DNA from 3 places in the Thomasclavelia spiroformis DSM 1552 genome. Region 3 is predicted to be linked to each of the others. Evidence: a T-box and tRNA genes for the amino acid it is inferred to sense, from the RefSeq annotation. Region 3 holds a T-box; the other regions hold tRNA genes.
What was found. A T-box is a leader RNA that pairs with one kind of tRNA and senses whether it is charged. The one in region 3 lies ahead of leuS (leucine--tRNA ligase), so its partner is inferred to be a tRNA-Leu.
Positions count from the first base shown of each region.

Region 1: it has a tRNA-Leu gene. The T-box ahead of leuS (leucine--tRNA ligase) is inferred to sense a tRNA for this amino acid. The anticodon was not compared.
Region 2: it has a tRNA-Leu gene. The T-box ahead of leuS (leucine--tRNA ligase) is inferred to sense a tRNA for this amino acid. The anticodon was not compared.

Region 1 is NZ_CP102275.1:741,671-749,828, reverse strand. Features, by position in the region: T-box leader at 42-292, opposite strand; gene NQ543_RS03325 (helix-turn-helix domain-containing protein) at 453-869, shown strand; tRNA gene NQ543_RS03320 (tRNA-Leu) at 1,517-1,603, opposite strand; gene NQ543_RS03315 (hypothetical protein) at 1,827-2,036, shown strand; gene NQ543_RS03310 (RsmF rRNA methyltransferase first C-terminal domain-containing protein) at 2,089-3,411, shown strand; gene NQ543_RS03305 (HD domain-containing protein) at 3,408-3,848, shown strand; gene NQ543_RS03300 (lysophospholipid acyltransferase family protein) at 3,884-4,606, opposite strand; gene NQ543_RS03295 (dihydrofolate reductase) at 4,609-5,079, opposite strand; gene thyA (thymidylate synthase) at 5,079-5,966, opposite strand; gene NQ543_RS03285 (helix-turn-helix domain-containing protein) at 6,032-6,385, opposite strand; gene NQ543_RS03280 (beta/alpha barrel domain-containing protein) at 6,606-7,283, shown strand; gene thrS (threonine--tRNA ligase) at 7,337-8,158, opposite strand, start outside.
Region 2 is NZ_CP102275.1:654,492-662,649, reverse strand. Features, by position in the region: gene NQ543_RS02890 (discoidin domain-containing protein) at 1-2,805, opposite strand, end outside; gene NQ543_RS02885 (NUDIX hydrolase) at 2,968-3,390, opposite strand; gene pepV (dipeptidase PepV) at 3,492-4,859, shown strand; tRNA gene NQ543_RS02875 (tRNA-Leu) at 4,908-4,994, shown strand; gene NQ543_RS02870 (metallophosphoesterase) at 5,165-6,586, shown strand; partial or broken gene NQ543_RS02865 (FIVAR domain-containing protein) at 6,674-7,465, shown strand; gene metA (homoserine O-acetyltransferase MetA) at 8,087-8,158, opposite strand, start outside.
Region 3 is NZ_CP102275.1:1,748,033-1,756,190, forward strand. Features, by position in the region: gene NQ543_RS08440 (hypothetical protein) at 402-857, shown strand; gene NQ543_RS08445 (uracil-DNA glycosylase family protein) at 917-1,495, opposite strand; gene leuS (leucine--tRNA ligase) at 1,842-4,238, opposite strand; T-box leader at 4,277-4,490, opposite strand; gene NQ543_RS08455 (ABC transporter ATP-binding protein/permease) at 4,544-6,415, opposite strand; gene NQ543_RS08460 (ABC transporter ATP-binding protein/permease) at 6,421-8,158, opposite strand, start outside.

The DNA.
Region 1 (8,158 bases), 1.0 Mb from region 3:
TTATTATCTCAACTCTGTATATAAATAAAAGCTCTCCTCCTAAAAAGGACGAGAGCTATGCTTCGTGATACCACCTTATTTTATTAATATATTACTATATTAACCTCATCAAGTACGCTAATAAAATTAGTACATACTCTTACACGCTAACGGGTGTTACCGGAGAGACCTACTAAAAACTTTCAGTCCTCTACTCCAAGACGAATTCAGTATTATAGGTAGACTCTTTTCCACCAACCAAGAGTTCTCTATACTACTTCAAATACATACTATTTCTTTTCACAGTATTTATATCAGATGTTGTTGCAATTATTTTATCCAAGAATAACAATTCTGTCAATATTTTTAATAAAACTTTTTATCCAAATTATTTTTAGACTATATCAGTCTACATAATTCTGGCGGTTATTGGAATATAAATACGATATAATCATATTGATGGGGGACACAATATGGATAATATAGACACAACATTAATTGGCACTTATATTAAAAATATTCGATTATCTAAAGGCTGGTCACAAGCTAAACTTGAATATATATCAGGTATTTCTGCTTCATCAATTAGTAATATTGAACATGGACATAAAGGTATTTTTTATAACATGTCTATTCCTGCAATAGTTAAAATTGCTCATGCTTTAGAAATGAGTTTTTATGATGTTCTTAATGATTCCGGTTTTTTATCATACATCGGTGATCAACAATTTTGTAAAGAAAAATCACAAATATATATTACAAATGATGAGTTAATAAATTTATTTAATCGTCTAAGCCTTAGTGATCAACAATTCATTATCAAAGACATACGTCAACGAGTTGAAGAAACAGAAAAACTAAAACAAAAAAATTTGTTTAAAAAACTATAATATAAATGAACAATATCTATTGCTCATTTTTTTATTAATATTCAATTATCTAATAGTTAAAACACGATTAATCATATAGATTAACCGTCCATATCTATTATTAAAATAATTTATAATACCAATTTAGTAAAATCTTTAGAACTATCACCTTCTTTAGGTTCACTGTTATTTATTTTATTAAAAAACAACTAGCTACTTCATTTACTTTAAAACTTTTTACAATACATTTGTACATCTTTTATTATGTTCTAACGATAAATAATTAGATGTGGTATTTTAGTTTCATTACGCCCTTCAATTAAAGATATAATTCTTACTAGATTTTTAAACTTCGAAGATGTCTTACATTATCTTCTATTTGTCTATCCATCTAGAAATATTCTTCTTTAATTTATAATAATAGAAAATCTATTACAATAATCTAAAAAAATGTATATTTTTTTCTAATTAAATATACATTTTTCATTTATTTTTCAAATTTTTAAAAAAATTTTACATTTCTGTCATAATTCGACAAATTTAGATATCCAAACACGTCATAATGATATCGAAAAGTGATAGAACTTTTCAATCTCATGAGAAATCATCTTATATAAGATAAATATGAAAACAAAATAAAAAAGTCAACGAACACATTGACTAATAAATGGTGCCCAAGACCGGACTCGAACCGGTACAGTATCGCTACCGACGGATTTTGAGTCCGTTGCGTCTACCAATTTCGCCACTTGGGCAACTACCAATAATTATTATATACAATTTAAAGTATAAAATCAATAGTATTTTCAATAAATGTACATTTATTTATAAAATTTATTAAAAAAAACAATTTTTAGAAAGAATTTAGTGTTAATTTACTAAATAGTATTGACGAATTGATTAAAATGACGTATTTTTTTAGTAGAAATAAACTAAATAAAAAGAACAAAATAAAATTAAGAAAACGTGGTATATTATATGGTGGGCAATGAAATTTTAAACGAATTAATTGAAATAACAAATTCTTTAGATGCAACAACTGAAACATTAATTGGTTTGCAAGAAAATGCAAAATATGAAGATGCTATTAAAAAAATAGACATCGACTTATATCTTGAATTACCAATTCAAGAGTTAAGTAAACTAGCAAATCGTTTAGCACAGATTTCTAATGAGCTATCAAAATAACAGACAAGCAATTGCTTGTCTTTTGCTTTATATATTAAATTTGAGGTGAAACATGGACATATTATTTGAACAAAGAATGCAAATGCTTTTAAAAGATGAATATCAAAACTTTAAAGCAGCGCTATTAAAAAAACCAATAAAAGCATTTTATCTAAATCCCAAAAAAAAGAATGTTATCCAACATCTAGAATATCAATACTTAACTAAGCATCCATATATAAATGATGCATATTTTTATGACTATGATAGTTATCCTCTAGGTAAACATCCCTATTTTAATTGTGGTTTATATTATATTCAAGAACCTAGTGCCATGGCTGTTGCTAGTAGTGTTGAGTTTAATAAAGATGATTATATTTTAGATATGTGTGCAGCTCCTGGTGGTAAAACTTGTTACGTAGCAAGTAGATTAAGTGATGAAGGATTAATGATTGCCAATGATATTAATAAATTAAGAGCAGAGATTTTATCAGAAAATATTGAACGTTTTGGAATCACTAATACGATTGTTACTAATTGTGATCCCGTCAAATTGGATAAACAGTTTAATTGTTTTTTTGATAAAATTATTTTAGATGCTCCTTGTTCTGGAGAAGGAATGTTTAGAAAACTTGACACGGCAATTGAAACATGGTCGATTGATAAAATATATGATTGTGCTAAAATTCAAAGGAGACTGATTAATGCAGCATATAAAATGCTTAAAGATGATGGGATTTTAATTTATTCAACTTGTACATATTCTTTAGAAGAAAATGAAGAACAAGTTGATTATATGATAAATGAATTAAATATGGAGCTTTTAGAAATTAAAAAGCAGCCTGGTATGTCTAGTGGCTATAATAATGATAAAGTTGTTAGAATGTATCCACATATCAATAAAGGAGAAGGCCAATTTATTGCACTATTAAAAAAACATAGTGATAATAAAACAAAGAAAGTTAAATTATTAAAACCAAATGTTACTTCTCAACAACTTGATTTAATCAAGAAGTTTTATAACGATAATTTAAAAATAAAAGTACCATCACTATTATTTAGTTCAAATAATCATATCTATGCTATTTTACCACAATTTCTTGAACTAAAAGGAGTAAAAGTTTTAAGAAATGGTTTATATCTAGGAGAATGTAAAAAAGGACGTTTTGAACCAAGTCATTCATTAGCTTTAACACTTAATATGAATGATGTAAAACGTTATTATAATTTTAAAAGTGATGATATTGAAGTTGCAAAATATATTCATGGTGAAACTTTGATTGGAAATAATCAAAAAGGCTATGGTTTGATCTTGGTTGATGGTTATCCTTTATCGTTTTATAAAGAAAGTAATAACCAAGTTAAAAATTTATATCCTAAGGGGTTACGACGATGAAAAGATATTATTTTATTAAAGAAGCTATCAATGATATTTTAATTAAAAATAATGGTTTAGAGCATTCTGCTAATGTTGCTAATATGGCTTGTTTATTAGCTAAATTAAAAAATCTTGATTTAGAATTAGCTGCTATTATTGGTATTTGTCATGATTTAGCTACATATAGATTTAAATCTAGTTTTGATCATGCTAATAGAAGCAGTATGTTAGCTAGAGAAATTCTAACTAATAGTAATCTTTTTAATCATGATGAGATTATCTTGATTACTACTGCTATCAAAAATCATTCTTTCAAAGATAGAATTGATGATGAATATAGTGAATTAATCAAAGATGCTGATTTAATAGTTCAATATTTAAATGAACCTAATGTATCTTTTAGTAAAGAAAAACAACGCAGATTAAATAATATTTTTAAAACATTCAATAAATAATTAAAAATAACCACACAAAGTGGTTATTTTTAACTTTAAGCGTTATTTTTTGTCCATTCTTGGATATATGTTTCAATTTTATCATGAACTATTTTAGCTATTTCATTTGTATGCATATCTTTATAATCATTATAATATAACGGTGGTAAATAATGAATTTGAGCTGTTGTTTTTTTAATCGTATTATTATCAAATACTTTATAACAATCTATTAACGCTACAGGTACAATTGGTGCTTTAGCCTTAGTAGCAATTTTAAAAGTTCCACCTTTAAACTCTAAAATATTATTACCATCTTTACTCCTTGTTCCCTCAGGAAAAACAAAGAAATTTTGACCATTAGCAACCTCATTACTAACATAGTTAATTACTCTAGCACCGTCACGAACATTTTTACGATCTAATGGTACATATTCTAACATCTTAATAACATCTTTAACTAAAATAACTGATGTTAATTCTTTTTTTACAATTGCTCTAATTGGTGCTTCATGAGTTTGAAAAATAGCTAGTGGATCATATAACCCTTGATGATTAGGCGCTAATAAATAACCTGATTGTTTAGGTAAATTTTCTAAACCATAACATTTAAGTTCAACGCGGGCTTTTTTACTAATCGTAGATACAACACCATGAATAAAACCATATCTTTCTTCTAAAGGATAATTTTCTATATGTTTATACTTATTTACTTTATAACCCCACCAGTAAGGCAATCTTAAAATAACTCTAATAACAATCAATGCAATCCTTTTCATGTTTATCCTCGCTTATAAATTTGTAATTTAAATGTTTCAAATGGTTTTTCTTCAACCAATTGATATCCATATTCATCAAAACTTGGGAAATATGTTTCTCCAGTATGTTTTCCAGGAATTCTTGAAATCAATAACTGATCGGCAATCGGTAAACATTGACGATAAATCGATGCTCCTCCAGAAATAAACAAATCCTCACCACTTTTTTGATATTCCAAAATTACTTCTTCTAACGAATTTCTAACTTCAACTCGATTATCTTCAAATGGTTCTAAGCTTACAACAATCGTCTTACGATTAGGTAATGGTCTTCCAATTGCCTTATAAGTAGTAAGCCCCATTAAAATAGTTTTATTTAATGTTGTTTCTTTAAAATGCTTTAAATCTTCTGGCACATTCCAAGGCATTCCATTACTAGAATCCTCTTTTCCAATCAATAAATCTTCATCTGTTGCTACAATAATACTAATCATTACACACTCACCTTTCCTACCAATTTACCATAACTTTGATAATCTTCAATTTTAATATCTTCAATTTTATAATCAAAAATAGATTTAACTTCAGGATTTAAAACTAATTTACACTTAGGTAGCGGCTTTCTTTCAAGTTGTTGTTTTACAACATCAAAATGATCTTTATAAATATGAGCATCACCTATTGTATGAACAAATTCTTTTGCCTCATAACCACAAGTACGTGCTAGCATTTCAACCATTAAAGCATATGATGCAATATTAAAAGGTACGCCTAAAAAAATATCGGCACTACGTTGATATAATTGGCAAGATAAATATTTCTTATCAGCACTTACATAAAACTGTAAAAATGCATGACATGGTGGTAACGTCATATTATCTACTTGAGCCGGATTCCAAGCACAAATAATATGTCTTCTTGAAAAAGGATCGTTTTTTAAACTATCAACTAACTTAGCTAATTGATCAACACCTTCATAATTGAAATTACGCCATTGTGCCCCATATACCGGACCTAAATCTCCATATTTTAATACAAATGAATCATCTTCTGGTAAATTCTTAATTTTTTCAATAAATTCCTCGATTGTTTCACCTTGATAATCTTTTGATTTTTTATAATTTTCATATGGCCATTCATTCCATATTTTAACATTTCGATCAACTAAATATTTTATATTCGTATCACCTTTAATAAACCATAATAATTCTTCAGCAATTGGTCTAATAAACATTTTTTTAGTTGTCATCAAAGGAAAACCATCTCTTAAATCATATCGTGTCTGATATCCAAAAACACTTCTTGTCCCAGTACCAGTACGGTCACTTCGATCTTCACCGTTTTCTAAAACATATTTACACATCTCTAAGTATTGTTTCATTTTCTACACCTCGGTTGTTATTGTACAATAAAATCTAATTAAAAAAAACACTTTTTAACAAGTGTTTATTTTTTATCTAGTTTATTATGGCGTCTTAACGTTATTTTAACTGATTTCATTATATCAATGATTATCTTTAATTCATTTGGGTTACAGTCTAATAATAGTTCATTGATTTCGTCAATATAAATCTTATCTGCTTCAACTAAACTATCGCACAGTAAAAAATCTGCCGAAACAGCTAGTGCATTAGCTATACTAACTAAAGTAGGTAGACTTAGTTTAGTTGCACCGCGTTCAATATGTGATATATTAGTTGGAGAAATATTTGATATCTCAGCTAATGTTTGTTGAGATAAATTTTGAGAAATCCGTTCTTCTCTTATTCTTTTACCAATAAGTTCATAATCAATTTCCATGGCGATTCCTCCAACAATTTTAATTATAACTAACTAAAGATATAATGAAATATATTAAGTATCCCATTAGGATACCTAATATATTATTACCATCTTTTATTATTTTTATTCATTGGATTTTTCACTATGTATATTTAAATTTGACTATGTTATAATATCAATGCAATAAGATGACAACCAAACAACTATTCAATATATTTTAAAAGAAAGGGAATAAACAATGAAAAAACAAGCACCTAAAATAAATACCGCACTACGTAGTCATACAATTATTGTTCCAGAATGTATTCGTAATGCTAGCGGGATTGTAATCAATGGTAATAAAATAAAATCATTAATATTTTCTACTGATGTTGCAGTAATTTCTAACTGTAATGCTGATGCAGTGATTGCCGTATATCCATTTACACCAACTTTGCAAATAACAAATGCCATTATTGATGTTTCTCAAAGACCTGTATTTGCAGGAGTTGGTGGTGGTACAACAGCCGGTCCTCGAGTCAAAGAAATTGCTTTAGATGCGGAATTACATGGCGCAACAGCAGTTGTGTTAAATGCACCAACTAAAACAAAATTTATTCAAGAATTAGTTGATTACATTGATATTCCTGTTGTTTTATCAATCGTATCTTTAGATGAAAATCTTGAAGAAAGAATGTTACACACTGGTGCATCGATCATTAATGTTTCTGGTGGTAAAAAAACTGCCGAAATCGTAAGAGAACTTCGTAAGATTTCTCCTAATTTTCCAATTATTGCAACCGGTGGTCCAACAGTTGAAACAATTCAAGAAGTTATTGATGCTGGTGCTAATGCCATTACATATACCCCACCAACTAATGGCGATATATTTAAATTAATGATGGAAAAATATCGTCATAGCTGCCATAGAGACTAATTAAAAAGATGTAATTAGTAAATTTTATCATTTACAAAATTACATCTTTTTTTCTATTCTTTATTTTCAATTTCTTTTTTCAACATTGATACAAATTCATCAAACGGTACTGTAATTTGTTTTTGTTGTCCATGTTGACGATATGTAACAGTTTTTTCATCTCGTTCATTATTACCTAAAACTAATAAATACGGAACTTTTTCCATTTGTCCTTCACGAATACGATATCCTAATTTTTCTTCACGAGCATCCATTTCTACTTTTAATCCTGCTTCTTGTAATAATTTAGTTACTTCTTTAGCATATTCTAAATGATATTCATTATTTACTGGTAAAACTTTTACTTGAACTGGTGCTAACCATAATGGGAACACTCCTGCAAAATGTTCAATTAAAATACCAATAAATCTTTCAATTGATCCAAAAATAACACGATGTAACATTACTGGACGAGCTTTTTCACCTTTATCGTCAATATATGTTATATCAAATCTTTCAGGTAAGTTCATATCTAATTGAATAGTTCCACATTGCCATACTCTACCTAAACTATCTTTAACATGGAAATCTAATTTAGGTCCATAGAAAGCTCCATCACCAGGATTGATTTTATAATCCTTACCAGCAGCTTTACATGCAGCTGCTAATGCTGCTTCTGATTTTTCCCAAATAGCTAAATCACCAATATATTTTTCTTCAGGACGAGTTGATAATTCAATTTCATAACTTAAATTTAAACTATTATAAACACGATCAATGAAATTAATTAATTTAATAATTTCACTTTCAATTTGATCAGGTGTCATAAAAATATGCGCATCATCTTGAGTAAATGTACGAACTCTAAATAATCCATTTAAAGCACCACTTGCCTC
Region 2 (8,158 bases), 1.1 Mb from region 3:
TGGTAATGTAGCTTCGAAAAAGATTGTATCACTGCTAGAACCTTCTTTATAATCAGCAATTATTTCTTGACTACCTACATTTAATTTTAATTGTGGATTTCCAATTGCTAGTAGTTCTTGATCAAATGTTAAAGCTACATTAATTTTATCATTATCAAAACTAACGTTATAATCTACTAATTTTGGATCTTTTAATTCTTCCGTTTTAGTTCCAGCATAAATAAAATCATCATTAAATTCTGTATACTTTATTCTAAATGTTCCATCAGTATCATCTTCATATAACAAACCAAAACGAACATCTTCATCATCATTTTGTAATACGCTTAGACATGAGTATAAAAATTTTCCTGTATTTAAAATTTGGCTATCTAACCATGTAATATCACCTGTTGCTTGATCTACCTCACCAATATGAACCATTCCCTGTGTTCTTGGAGAATGATCTGGATTTGTCATTACAACATATTCTTTTCCATTACGAGTAAAATTAGTTACTGATAATTGACAATATACCTCATTAATATCAATTTGTTCTACTTTATCCCAAGTCAATCCATTATCACTACTTGTTGCAACATACACCTTGTTTGCATAAGTATTTCTCATAAATAATTTAACTTGTCCGTTATTTAATTGAACTGCTTGTGATTCTGTAAACATTTTACCGCTATTATTCATTGTTTCACGGTCATTACCCATATTAGTTTGTGGTGAATCACCTAACTGCCAAGTTTTTCCTCCATCATTACTAATAATCATAGCTGAAGACTGGCTACCTCCAACATTTTTATTTGCACTATAAACTGGAAAACCTAGAGTACCATCTTCCATTTGAATTCCAACGCCAGGCCCTGTTCCTAAAAACATCATCCAATCAGCTTTAACCTGAGGTGTTATATCAATTGGATTAGACCATGTTTTACCATCATCATCAGAATAATATAACCATAAATATTGTGTATTTAATACATGTAATTCACCTTTTTCAGGTCCATTTTTTAACATATAAATGTTACCTTTATATTCACCATTTAAATAAAGGCTACCACGTTCGTGATATGGAGCATCACTTTCTAAAATAACTGTATAGCCAGTTTTATTATTTTGACTATCATAAACATACCCAAATCCATCTTCCGGTCTAACAGTATATTCATTACCTGCTTGGTCAAATAACTGTAAATAATCAACGCCATCAATTTCTTTATATCCTGTTCCTGTTGTTAACTGACTTGTATCCATTAACCCAGAAGATTCTGGAAACATGTCAGCAAGCAAAAAAATACGACCTGTTTCTTTATCTTCGACCATGCTACTATCAATTAAAAAAGCTGATGATGAAGGATTGTTTGGATTAGAAATTAAATCGTTAATAATAATTGGATCTCCAAAATTTTCTTGATTAGCTTCACGTCTTCTAACTGCAATATCAATATTTCCACAATCTTGTGCACCTGTAATTCGTTTATCAATTGCAGCTAATAAGGTACCTTTTGAAGTTTTTAATAATGATGGAATTCGATATGAACTTGAATTTTCATATCCCGCATAATATAAATCTTCATTTTCTGTTTTTATTGCATTAGTCATATCGATTTCTTGACCAGGTTGCCAATTTGTTAGAGTATGTTCTTGTAAAATTGTACTTGGATCTAATATTTCATTGTATGCTCTAACATAATCAATTGCACCTGTCAATGATTCTAAGTCATCTCCTGATGTATCAATAAAACCAAAGTTAACAGCATTAGCATCAGCTAAAAGACTAAAGAATCCTTCTGGAACTGCTGAAGTATATTTATCAACATAAGCCCCATCTAAATAAAACATAAATCCTTTAGCATTACCATTTTCTTTTGTAATCGTAATTGTATGCCAAGATGTATCTTTGACTGTTCGATTAGCTCGATTAAGTGATGTAGTTGGCATAACAAAATCTTTTGTTCCTTCTACATCTAATCCAAAAATATTGTTACTTGGATCTACATATAAATCTATATATTTATTTTCACTAAGATTATCTGAGATAGAAAACAATGACATTCTTCCTAAATTCTGATCATTAACTTTATATCTAATTGAAATACTTCCACTATCCATAGAAACTAACTTAGAAATATTTTCATTATCTTGCACTCTTTGCACATTACTATCTTGATAATAAATATTTTCATATTTATATGCAATACTTTCAAGTGCTCCTAAATGATAAGACATAATTTCACTTTCACTTAAAGCACAATTGTACAATTCTAAATTTTTTAAATTACCAGTCATTGGATAATTATTTCCACTAGCTCTACTTCCAACACCAAATCCCATATAATTAGGATTATCAATTACTTCATTAGTAAAGCCAGATGGTGCATTTCCTTCTAATACTTTTTTTCCATCTAAATAAATACGGAAATAGTTATTTTTAGACATTGTAAAAGTAACTTTATGTTCCATCGTAAAATCGACATCATTAAGAGTTACATAAGAATTACTTAACATCTGATTTCCAGAAATATTTCTTAACTCTACTCCTAATCTTTTTGAACTTGGAATTGCATACAACGTAAAATAATTGTTTGCAGTCGTATTATCTCCTATAAAGAAGATTGCATTAACACCACTATTACTGTTGCTTGTAAAACTGAAAGTTCCATTTAATGTAAACTGATCTAAATTAGCATAGTTTGCAACATCTTCACTGGCATTAATCGCCCCTGATCCATTAGTTATAGTAGTTACTTGATCAACTGAATATTGATTAGTTGGAGCAATTCTACTTTCCTGTGCATAAATCGGGACACTCATTAGTGGAGTCGTAACTGTTGTTCCAAACAACAAAGTTGTTAGAACTAGACATCCAACTCCTTTTCTTTTTTCATTTTCCTTTCCTCCTTTTATAGCATTTTAAAGTATACGCTTACATTAATATTATAATATTTAAAATTATTTTGTCTTTGTAGATTTTATTTATTTTTTTGACATTTTATCATAATATTCATTAATAGTATAAATTATGTCATTAAAAATTTCTTCATCCAATAATTCCTTAGCTTTATCAATTGTAGCAAATAGATAATCAGTATGCTCATCAGATAATTGAACATGATCATTTTTGGGAATACATAAATAACCAATTCCAACTGTTTGATAATGTTTTCTAATTTTAGAAAAAGTATAAGCTGGTTTAATAATTATTATGTCTAATCCTGTTTCTTCTTTTAATTCACGAATTAATGCTTGATTAGGGGTTTCTCCATATTCTAAACCACCCCCTGGTAATTCCCAATATCCAAGTCCATCACTTGAGGGACGAGCTCTTTTCATTAATAAAATTTGATTATTTAATACGACAATACCTTTTACAGTTATATGAAATCTTACATTTTCCATGTTCTACCTCCATTTAATATATATATCTTATCACTATTATTAATAAAATTGTTTAATTTTTTTTAATATTAATGTTATAATTGACAAGAGGTGATATTTATATGATAGATTTCAAATCAGAAGTTTTAAAAATAAAAGATCAAATGATTGAAGATATAAAAATGTTATGTGCTATTCCATCAACTCAAGACGATAATACAGTTGCTGAATTTGCTCCTTTTGGTAAAGCAAATCGCCAAGCATTAGATGCTATGTTAAAAATCGGTAAACGTGATGGTTTTAAAGTAGAAGACGTTGATGGATATGCTGGACACATTGATATTGGTGAAGGTAATGAAACATTTGGAATTTTAGGACACCTAGATGTCGTTCCTGTAAATGAGATAGGATGGGATAGTGATCCTTTTGAAGTGATTATTAAAGATGATAAATTATATGGTCGCGGTGTGGCTGATGATAAGGGGCCTCTTTTAGCTGGATATTATGCAGCTAAAATTATTAATTCTTTAAATTTACCTGTAAAAATGAAAATTAGAGTCATTTTTGGTTGTAATGAAGAATTAGGTAGTCGCTGTGTAAAATATTATTTTTCTAAAAAACCATATCCTAAAATGGGATTTACACCTGATGCTTCTTTTCCAGTTGTTTATGGTGAAAAAGCTGGTGGTGAATTTGTAATTGAAGGTAATGTTGAAAAAGGCGGTTTAATTTATTTAAGTGCTGGTAATAGAGCTAATATTGTACCAGAAACTTGTGAGGCAGTAATTTGTGGTAATTATAAACAATATGTAGATTCTTATAAAAGCTTTTTAAGTATAAATGACTTAACTGGTGATATTGAAGAAGAAGGTAATCATACTAAACTTGTTTTAAAAGGTAAATCTGCACATGCAAGTACCCCTGAAGAAGGAATTAATGCTGTTGTTTATTTATGTAAATATCTTGCAACAGTTGTTGATAATAAATTAGTTAATTTTATTTTAGAGTATCTTGATGATTGTAACGGTAAAAAGCTAGGTATTGATCATGTAGGCGTAATGGGACCTCTAACTTTAAATCTTGGCATTATTTCTTATTGTAAAGAAAATTTCAAAATAACTCTTGATTTACGTTGTCCTCATGATATGGACTTTGATAATATGATTTCTAAATTCCAAACAGTTTGTGCAAATTATGGTTTTAATGAATCACATAATATTGGAAAAGCTTTATATGTTGATCCTGATTCAAAATTAATCAAAACTTTACATGAAGCATATGTAAATGTTACTGGTGATACAGTTAATAAACCACAAACTATGGGTGGTGGAACATATGCTAAATCAATGCCTAATTGTGTTGCTTTTGGTGCTGAATTTTTAGGTGAAGATAATTTGATTCATGGTAATAATGAAAATATTAAAATTGAATCGTTATTAAAAGCAACTGAAATTTATTGTCAAGCTATCTATAATTTAATTAAAGTCTAGAATATATTCTAGACTTTAATTAAATAATTTGTTAAACTATATTTACTTGCAGACATGGCGAAACTGGTATACGCGCTATCTTGAGGGGGTAGTGAGCAATTGCTCGTGCGAGTTCAAATCTCGCTGTCTGCACCATTGTAAAATTGTTCAAATTAATCGTATTTTAATATAAAATCAATCATTTTTTTGATTGTTTTTTTTTGTGTAAAAAATTGTATAATAATTTACATTTTTTTACCTACTTTTTTCTTTATAAATTGGATAAGATTAAATTAGAATTAATTATAGAAAGGGATGAATCAAAAATGAAAGCAATAAAGAAAATTATTGCCACCGCTATTTGTTTAATGATAATAATAGGATTGTGTATTTTTAATCCTGTCAGTGCTACTGAAGAACCATTATTAACAGTTGCATTTATGTCTGATTTACATAATCAGCAAAGCACACTTGAAAGTGGGAATATTAGAAATTCCATTACTAAAGTATGCGACGACTTAGCTACAAACGAAAATACTGATGTTTTAGTTATTGGAGGTGATGTAACATCGGATTCCTATGTATCAAAACCTGTTTTAGAATCTGTATTAAATAAAGTTGTAAACGAAACAAATAAAGTAACAAAAAATACACTTTGGATAACTGGCAATCATGATTACAATGCTGGTGAAAGAGATGGTTATGATAGTGCACCATATTATGAATTTTATATGAAACAAAATGTTGGTGAATTATCTGATTTAGAAAGTTATTATGAAGAATATAAAGGAGAACCTCAACTTCTTGCATATCATTATGTAATAAAAGGATTCGATTTTATTTGTCTTAATACTTCTCATGAAATGTTAGAAGGTGGAAAACAAAATTCTAATTATGCTTATAGTGATGGAACAATGAGTTGGGTAGATAATAAACTTGAAGAACTGGGAAAAAATAAAACAGTTTTTGTAATTGGTCATTTCCCATTTAGAGATTCACATAGTTTATCATCTTCTTCAAAAGGTATGACTGTTGAATGTGATAATAAATTCAAATCAATTCTTTCTAAATACCCTAATGTTTTATATTTTTATGGACATGACCATGGTACAGATAGTGCTTATATTCGTAGTGATACAGCTCAACGAACTACAGAATATTTAGCTGATGGTAGCATTAAACCTGAAATTTCAGGTATTGGAGATAGTGTTTTATGGACTTTAGAAAAAACTAATGACGGATATTCATTACAAAATGTTCAAATCGGAAAATATTTAGGATATGATGGTAATTTAAATACTATTGAAAATCGTTCGAGTTGGGAAATTGTTAAAAATGATGATAGCTTTACTTTAAAATATTTAGAAAATGGTAGAAGTCTTCATATTGGAACTGGTAATAAATTTTCACTTGGTTCTGCTAGTCCAATTAAATTTTATCAACAAATTGGTGAAGAATATCTTGAAAGTAATAGCTTAACTGAAGGAGCTAAATATGTTTTAGTTTCTAATGAAAATTATGCTTTAACTAATCTTACAAATGGAGCAACTGGCGAAAGTATTCGTCTTGAACCTCTTTATGTTGAAAAAACAGAAAATGGTATTTGTGATGCAAAAATTGCTGAACCAAGTTTTATTTCTACATTTATGGGTTCACTTCGCTATTATAATAATAATATTGAAGATGGACCAACTGTTGAAGATTCTAAAGTGGTTCAAAACTTAATGATGTATGTATATAAAGATTGAATTGAATTACAAATGAAAAATCATGGTGTTAAAAATGGTGGAGAAAAAATCATCGAACCAGTTGTTATTAAAAGAAATATGACAAATATATCAACAGATAAAACAGCATTAAAGATTGCGGTAGATCTATCTAATGCAATTACTGATAAAGATTTGGAAAAAGTAATTCCAGCAGTAGCTGATGAATTCAAGGCGGCAAGAAATGAAGCTAATGAAGTTTACAATAATGCAAGTGCTTCACAAGTTGAAATAAATAATGCATTTGACAGACTTGCAAGTATCATGCAAAAATTAGAATTCTTCAAAGGAGATAAAACAGCATTAAAAGCATTCATCGATAAAGTAAGCGGATTAGAATCAACTAAATATACAGAAGCTACATGGACAGAATTTAATGATGCCTTAACAGCAGCAACTAGTGTATATAACGATATAAATGCAATGCAACCAGAAGTAAATGAAGCATATACAAATTTAGTAACAGCATTCTTGAACTTAAGATTAAAACCAAATAAAGATTTATTAAAAGATTTAATCAATGAAGCAAATGGATTAAATGCTGCAAATTATACAAAAGCATCATTAGATGGATTAACAAAAGCATTAAATGAAGCAAAGGCAGTATTTGAAAATTCAAATGCCACTCAAGAAGAAGTAGACAATGCAAAAGATGTATTAGAAAAAGCAATCAATAGCTTAGAAACAAATATAACAACACCTAGAGATAACACACCAATAGACAATACTACGACAACACCAGTAAGTAATGGTGATACCATAAGTGTAAAAACTGGAGATAGTGATTTAGTTGGAATGTTTGCAGGATTAGCGTTATTAAGTTTAGTTGGAATTAAGCTGACAAAAAGAAGAGAAAATTAATAAAGCCACTGACCTAGCCAATGTCATTAAGTTAAGGAAATGACATTATAGACACTGATATCTTATATTAGTGTCCTCTTTTTTTATAAAAAAGTGTTGACATTTAAATGAGTTTGTGAAACTTATTATTCATATCTTTTATGAATAATAAACCAATTGTTTATAAGTATGAACTTTTGGAGGTATGGCTTATGAACAATTTTATTCCACTTAAAAAAACTTTGTATACTGTTTTCATTTTACTGACATTTCTCTATTTAACTGGCACTTTTTCTTGACATAGTACCATTTTCTAATATAAATCTTTGAAAAACCGTAAAAAAGAGTTTTATCATTAACCAGTCACATATATCGGATATTATAACTGTATAATTCTTTCATTTTTCCTAATCAATATTAACCGTTATAAATGCAAACAATGTACCCTGTAACATCATATTAGAATCGTAGCCTGTTGCCTCTATAGCGACAGTTAAAATAACTTAACATGTCAATTCCTTTCATAGTTTTTACAAAAGATATCGCTGGATTATTTACGAAACAGCAATAAAAAAATCTAGAATTTATAATTTTTTATTTTATATAAAATAAAAGAAATCAGTTACAATAACTAATTTCTTACTATTGATTTTTTTTTATTTCCTCTAGATCATCTAAGTCATAAGGTGTTAATTGATATACATAATAGTTTAA
Region 3 (8,158 bases):
CATCAAGTATTTGAACATCATACCGATCTTCAATAAAAGCATATTCTAAATATTGTCTACCTAAAGGATACAAACCCTTTGTCTTCTTTGTTATCTAATACAAGTTTTATTACTAATCCTATTGTTACTACTTATAAACAAATTAAAAAAATGATTATTTTTTAAACTCATATCTTTCCCTCACTATTTTTAAATTCACTATCATATGCATTGAATCACATATATTATTGATTATTTTATATTTTCCTTTTTTTTAGATAATAATTGGATTATTTATATAGAACACAATCTCCCTTCATTGATTTTTTATTATTTTTACCCTACCATATTATTAATATTTATTTTATCTACTAGTAGTATATCATGTATTCTAAAAATATACTTTTTAAAGGAGCATAAAAATGTCTAATTTTATTAATAAATTTAAAAAATTAGAAATATTAACCAAAATATTTATTTATATTTTAATAATCTTATCTTTATATTTAATTATTAATTCTAACTTAGATCCCCATATCTTTTTCCATCCAAGAATAACTATCTTTTTTAAAATTTTAATCATTGTTGAATTTTTTATTTTACCAAGTCTTATTTTTATAAAACAATCTATAAAAAATAATAAAAATATTTTAAAAATAATTATATCTAGCTTTTTTGTATGTTTAGCTTATTTTATCTTAACTATGATTATAAGTATTTTTGCATTATTTTTTGATAAAGCTGTTTTTAATATAGATACTATTAGTCTTTCTTATGATGATAAAACAGTAACAGAAAGCTATACTATTTGGCTTGAAAATGAACCTATCTATAATACATACATAGTTAAAAACTTCTTTTTTGTAGAGTATAAATAGACATTAGCAATCACTAACGTCTATTTTATGTATTTACTTAGCATCATTTTCTATCTAAATTACTTTAAACCACAATAAGCAGCAATTATTTTTCTAATTTCTACTAATCTATTTTCAAATCCAAGATTTGCTTTAAACCATCGCATATTTAAAGGTGATGGATGAGGTAATACAATTGTAAGTTTATTATTTAATCTTTGATTTTCAAAAACTAAATCCGTTAACTTTTTATCAGGAAAAAATAATTTTGCACTATAGCTACCAACAATAATATAAATCTCATTATTAACTAGTTTCATTTCTTGATTTAACCACTTTTGATAACAACATTTAGGAGGTGGTCGATCTCCACTACCAGCTGCTTTTCCAGGATAACAATGTGCTAACGATGTCAAATAAAAAATATCTTGATTATAAAAAGTCCCCTGATCAATTTGATACCATTGTAATAATCTTTTACCACTTAAATCACTAAAAGGAACTAAATTTTGATTAACTTTATTTGAAGGAGCTTGACCAATTTGCATAATTTTAGCGTTTTGATGACCCCAAACTACTGGATGAAATTCATGATCAAATTTATTTTCACAATAACGGCATTCTTTTATCTCTCGTATTAATTTATCAAATTCTTTCATTATCTCACCTCTACTTTAATTTTTATTTAATATTAACATATTCATTATCTTATGTAATATATTTTTTAATTCATTATATCTTCAATTTATTTCTTTGATTATATTATATTGAATTAAGTCTCCCATTAAATAAAAAAATATCTATTTTTAGTATTGGTACCTTTTCAACATCTCCATCAGATTAATTTTCAGCTTTATAAATATGTTGAATTCGGTGATTACAACGTATTAAAAAATAATATTTTCATCTATCAAATCACAATAAAAAAGACGTTAATTATTCTAACTAACGTCTCATCATAAATTATAATTTTTTATTAAACCACTATAATGATACTGTAGTTTTTTATTTAACAACAATATTACAAATTTTATTTTTAACAACAATCACTTTAACAATATTTTTACCATCAGTATGAGCTTTAACATTGTCTTGTGCAAAAGCTAATTCTTTAACACTTTCATCATCCGCATCTTTAGCAACTTGAATTTTAGCTCTTAATTTACCATTTACTTGAACACCCATTTCAACAGTTTCACTAACTAACATACTTTCATCATATGTTGGCCATGGTTCATAAGCAAGTGTATTATCATGTCCTAATAATTGCCACATTTCTTCACAAACGTGAGGCGCTATACAAGAAAGCATTTTAATGAAGTTGAATGCATATTCTTTATATACTGTTGGTGCTTTATAACATTCATTGATAAAAATCATCATTTGAGAAATTGCTGTATTGAATCCTAATGATTCAAAATCATCTGTTACTTTTTTAACAGTTTGGTGATAAACACGGTCTAAACTATGATCATTTTCATCACTTAATTTATCTTGTTCAATAAATAAACGATAAACACGATCTAACCATTTACGTGCTCCATCAAGTCCATTTGTTGACCATGGAAGTGCTGCTTCAAGTGGTCCCATAAACATTTCATATAATCTAAGAGCATCTGCCCCATGACTTGCAACAATATCATCAGGATTTACTACATTTCCACGTGATTTAGACATTTTTTCATTATTATCACCTAAAATCATTCCTTGGTGAAATAAACGTTGCCATGGTTCTTTACATTTTACAATTCCAGCATCATATAATACTTTATGCCAGAAACGTGAATATAAAAGATGTAATACCGCATGTTCAGCTCCACCAATATATAAATCAACTGGTAACCATTTTTCTAATAATTTTGGATCACAAATTGCTTCACTATTATGAGGATCGATATAACGAATATAATACCAGCAAGATCCTGCCCATTGTGGCATTGTATTTGTTTCACGACGACCTTTTTTACCATCAATTTCCACTTCTAACCAATCTTCACAGTTTGCAAGTGGTGATTCACCGCTTTCATGTGGTTGGAAGTTTTTAGTTGCTGGTAATTCTAATGGTAATTCTTCAAGTGGAACAGTTCTCATTGTTCCATCTTCCATATGAATAATTGGAATTGGTTCTCCCCAATAACGTTGGCGTGAAAATAACCAATCTCTTAATTTATAAGATACTTTCTTTTGTCCACATTTATGTTCTTCTAACCAAGCAACCATTTTATCGATTGCTTCTTGTTTTCCTAAACCATCAAGCCAGCTTGAATTAATATGAACACCATCTTCAACATACGCTTCTTTTTCAACATCTCCACCTTCTAATACCGGAATAATTTCGATGTCGAATTTTTTTGCAAATTCCCAGTCACGTTGATCGTGAGCAGGAACCGCCATGATTGCACCAGTACCATAGCTTGCAAGAACATAGTCAGAAATCCAAATTGGAATTTTTTTACCGTTTACCGGATTAATTGCATAAGCTCCTGTAAATACTCCTGTTTTATCTTTATTTAATTCTGTTCTTTCTAAGTCAGATTTACTAATACAACTTTGTTTATAAGCTTCGATCGCTTCTTTTTGTTCAGGTGTCGTAATTTCATCTACGTATGGATGTTCTGGTGCCATTACACAGTATGTAGCTCCAAACAAAGTATCACAACGTGTTGTAAATACTGTAAAGATTTTATCTGTTCCATCAATTCTAAAATCAACATTAGCCCCTACTGATTTACCAATCCAATTACGTTGCATTTGTTTAGTAGCTTCTGGCCAATCTAAATCATCAAGATCTTTTAATAATCTTTCAGCATATTCAGTAATTTTTAATACCCATTGTCGCATCGGTTTACGAATTACTGGATATCCTCCACGTTCACTTTTACCATCAATTACTTCTTCATTTGCTAAAACGGCTTTTAGCTCAGGACACCAGTTAACCGGAATTTCATCAACATATGCAAGTCCAGCATCATATAACTTAGTAAAAATCCATTGTGTCCATTTATAATATTCAGGATCACTTGTTGCAATTTCACGATCCCAATCATATGAAAAACCTAAAGATTTAATTTGTCCTTTAAAAACTTCAATATTTTTCTTAGTAAATTCTGCAGGATGATGTCCTGTTTGAATTGCAAACTGTTCAGCTGGTAAACCAAATGAATCAAATCCCATCGGATGTAATACATTATACCCTTGCATTCTTTTCATTCTTGAAACAATATCAGTTGCAGTATATCCTTCAGGATGTCCTACATGAAGGCCATTTCCTGATGGATAAGGAAACATATCTACACAATAATATTTTGGTTTACTATCATCATAACAATCAGTTTTAAATGTTTTATGTTCATCCCAATATTTTTGCCATTTTGGCTCAATTTCTTTGTGATTAAACGGCATTTTATAATTCCTCCTTAAAATAATAAAAAGTCATCCTATCTAAGGACGACTTCAATATCGCGTTACCACCTTAGTTCAAAGCCTAAAAAAGGCTGAGCCCTCGAAACCTTAACGCAGTCAACGGCAACGACTACTGTTAATTCACCGCTGCATCTCCTAGGTGAGTTCATAATCTGCTTTATCAGTTTTCACCACCCACTGACTCTCTAAATAAAAGCATAAATTACTACTAGTCCTATTCATAGATTTTTTTGTTACTCATCTATTATATCACAAAACTAACCATATGCAACATAATTCATCAATTAATATCTTTGATATTTTAAAGATTTAACAGGATCCAAACGACTAGTATAATAAGCTGGAAAACAACTACTAAGTAATCCAAAAAATAGTGCTCCTATATATATAATTATTAATAACTGATTATCAATTTGAATAAAAGCCTTGGATAAATTTAATTGTAATCCCATTTCAACAATCTCATTAATTAGATTAACTAATTGATTAAAAATTAAATATGATAACAAATATGCTATTGTAACTAACATAAAACATTCAAACAAAACCAATAATCGAAGTTGCAACTTACTAGCTCCTAAACACTTAAAAATCCCAATATCTTTTGTCTTTTCAACAACTGATAAATACAATACCTCTCCTATTAAAAAACAAGCTGATACAATTGCAAGTAAAGAAAATAAAACCAATACTCGATGTACCTGCAACAAAAAATCATCAATTCTAGCACTAATATCATCACCTGCAACTTTAAACTCAAAATTCTTATTTTCTTTTCTTAATTTTTCTAAACTTTCATCAACATCAACTTGATTATCTATATTAATCATTCCAATTGAAAAAACAAGCTCATTAATATCTTTATCAAATATCTCACTTACATGTTTAACATTAGCTAATTCATTAATATAAATAGTATCAAAAACAGTTGTTTCATTGCTGATTCCAACTACTTTTAAAACAACTCTTTTGATAACATCACCATACAAATAATATCCATAGATATTTTTATTCAACAACTGCTCATAATCTTTATTTAAATGAATCGCTGTAGTTTTTGATAAAATAATTTCATTATCATTTTTAATTTTTCTTCCTTTTTCTAACTTATCACTTTTCAATCCTTTAGTCATATCACTAATATAAATAGTTTTATCACCTTGATAACTTTCTTGTAAAGATATTCCCATAAACTCATAATCTTTCATCTCACCATATAAATATGTAATATCTTTATTATTTTTTAAATCAACTAAATCTTGATACTTTAAAGGAATATTATTACGTGTTTGTAAAGATATAAGCTGACTTGGAAAAATATTACTGAGTTGTTTTTGAATTTGTTTAGTTAGTGAATCACTTAAAGTAAAAGTAATCATAATACATAGCAGTGCCATTACAACACCTGTTACAATTTTTGTATTTCTAAAAAAATCAGCTCGGTATTGCATCAATACTAATTTATATATATCAAACGGATTTTTCTTTTCTTTAAGACGACAATAAAAATTATCACTTTTATCTTTTCGATATTTACCTAACAATTTACCATTTTGAAAAGTAAATACTTGATTTGCATACTGATAAGCAAGTTGTTCATTATGAGTAATTACAATTACTAATCTTTCCTTTGCTTCTTGTTTTAATAATTCAAAAATTACTTTTGCATTATCGTCATCTAAAGATCCTGTCGGTTCATCACAAAGCAAGATATCTACATTTTTTATCATTGCTCTTAACATTGCTACTCTTTGCTTTTGCCCTCCTGATAAAAGTACTGGTTTCTTTTTTAAAAAAGATGTTAGTTCTAATTTTTCACGACGATCTTCTATTTCCCTTTTGAAGATTATATTACCAAAAAATCTTGGTAGTATATAGTTTTCCTTAGCATTTAACCAATTGACTAAATTAAAATTTTGGAAAATAAAGCCTACATGTTTTCGACAATAATTTTTGATCGTTTTAATATTTTGTTGATCAAATAATACCTCACCATCATATTCTTGATCAATTCCTCCTAAAATATTTAATAATGTTGTTTTACCGCAACCTGACTTTCCTACAATCACAATCATTCCCGTACTTGGAAAACAAATTGACAAATTATCAATAATGATATCATCATATCGTTTAGATAACTTTTTTATCTCTAACATCTTAATTAATCCTCCTTCAACAATACACTCATATCCATTTTACTAATTTGAAAGCTTGTTATAATTCCCACCAAAAAACATGCTCCAATGTAAATTAAAATCATAACAAAATACAAATCATACTTAGATAAAAATAATTTTGGTAAAATAAATAAATCCGGTATCTTAAATATCAGATCACTTATTTTAAAAATATCAATTATCATCAATAAAAATTGTGAAATTAACATTGCTATGATCCCTATTATCATTCCTACCAATGCTGCTTCTTTAGCAAACAATCCCTTTGTTTTATTCAATAACAAGCCATTAGATAACATTAAACATATATCTTTTTTTCTTTCAATTAAGATTGTTTTTAAAATAATTGAAATTAAAATCAATGAAATACCAAAACTTATTACTAAAAAGCAAATAGCAACCATTATTGCCATATCAATTAATGTACGATAACTATTAAAATATTCATTATGTAAATTAATAACAAAATAATCTTGATCATATTTTTTTACCAATTGTTGATAATTTTTACTTTTAACAATCACGCTTGCTTTACTAATTATTTTTTCTTGTAAGTTTTTATCAAGATAATTACTATCAATATAAACATTAATCCCATTATTTACATTATCATTGATAATTGCACAAATAGTTAATGAGAATTTTTGTTTATCTATAATAAAATCAAGCTTATCATTAACTTTTATATTATATTTTTTAAATGCATCTTGATTTATCATTATTTCATTTTCATAATCAGGATAACTACCTTCAACAAAATCAATATTATTACTTTTATAAACCTGATAACTTGTTAAATAAATTTCTTTATCATTTTTAAAACTACCCAAATTAAAATCAAGTTTATAAGAAAGTCGATTAATTAATTTATCTTTTTTTAATCCACTAATTTGTTCATCACTAAAAAATATTTGGTCATAATCCTTTTTACTAATTTCTATGATTTCTTTAAGTGGATCACTATTAAAATTACTTTTTAAATATTCCCATCCACCATTTATACCACTTATCAACAAAACAAAAGTACAAACTGCAAAAATTTGCGAACATAACATCATTATTATCTTATTTCTTTGATAAATTATTTGTCTTTTCAAATAAAAATTTAAACTACTTACTTTTTTAGTTATATTAAAAAAATATTTATGATAGTCAATTGCATGATGAAAATCATAAATATTTTGTCTGCTATCCAAATCTATAATCATTTTAGTATATTTAGATACTAAATTAAAATTATGTGAAATAATAATAACTAAATGCTTTTTTGAATACCATTTTAAAAGTTTCATTACCTCATTTGCCATTTGATCGTTTAATGCTCCAGTTGGTTCATCTGCAAGTAAAATTGGTGTATTACATAAAAAAGCTCGAACTAAGCTGACTCTTTGTTTTTGTCCTCCAGATAATTCTCGAGGGAATTTTTTTAATAATGAGGTAATTTCTAATTTATCACTAAATTGATATAGTTTATCTAATGAAAATGACTTTCCTTTTATCTTAGCTAGTAAAACTATATTTTCTTGTACTGTTAGTGACTCTACTAAATTATAAAACTGATAAACATAACTTATATAGTTACTTTGATATTCACTAATTTGACGATAATCCAATTCATATCCATCTATCAATACTTTTCCACTACATGGTTTTTCAATTCCAGCAATTAAATTTAATAATGTCGATTTTCCACTACCACTTTTACCTATAATTGCTACCATT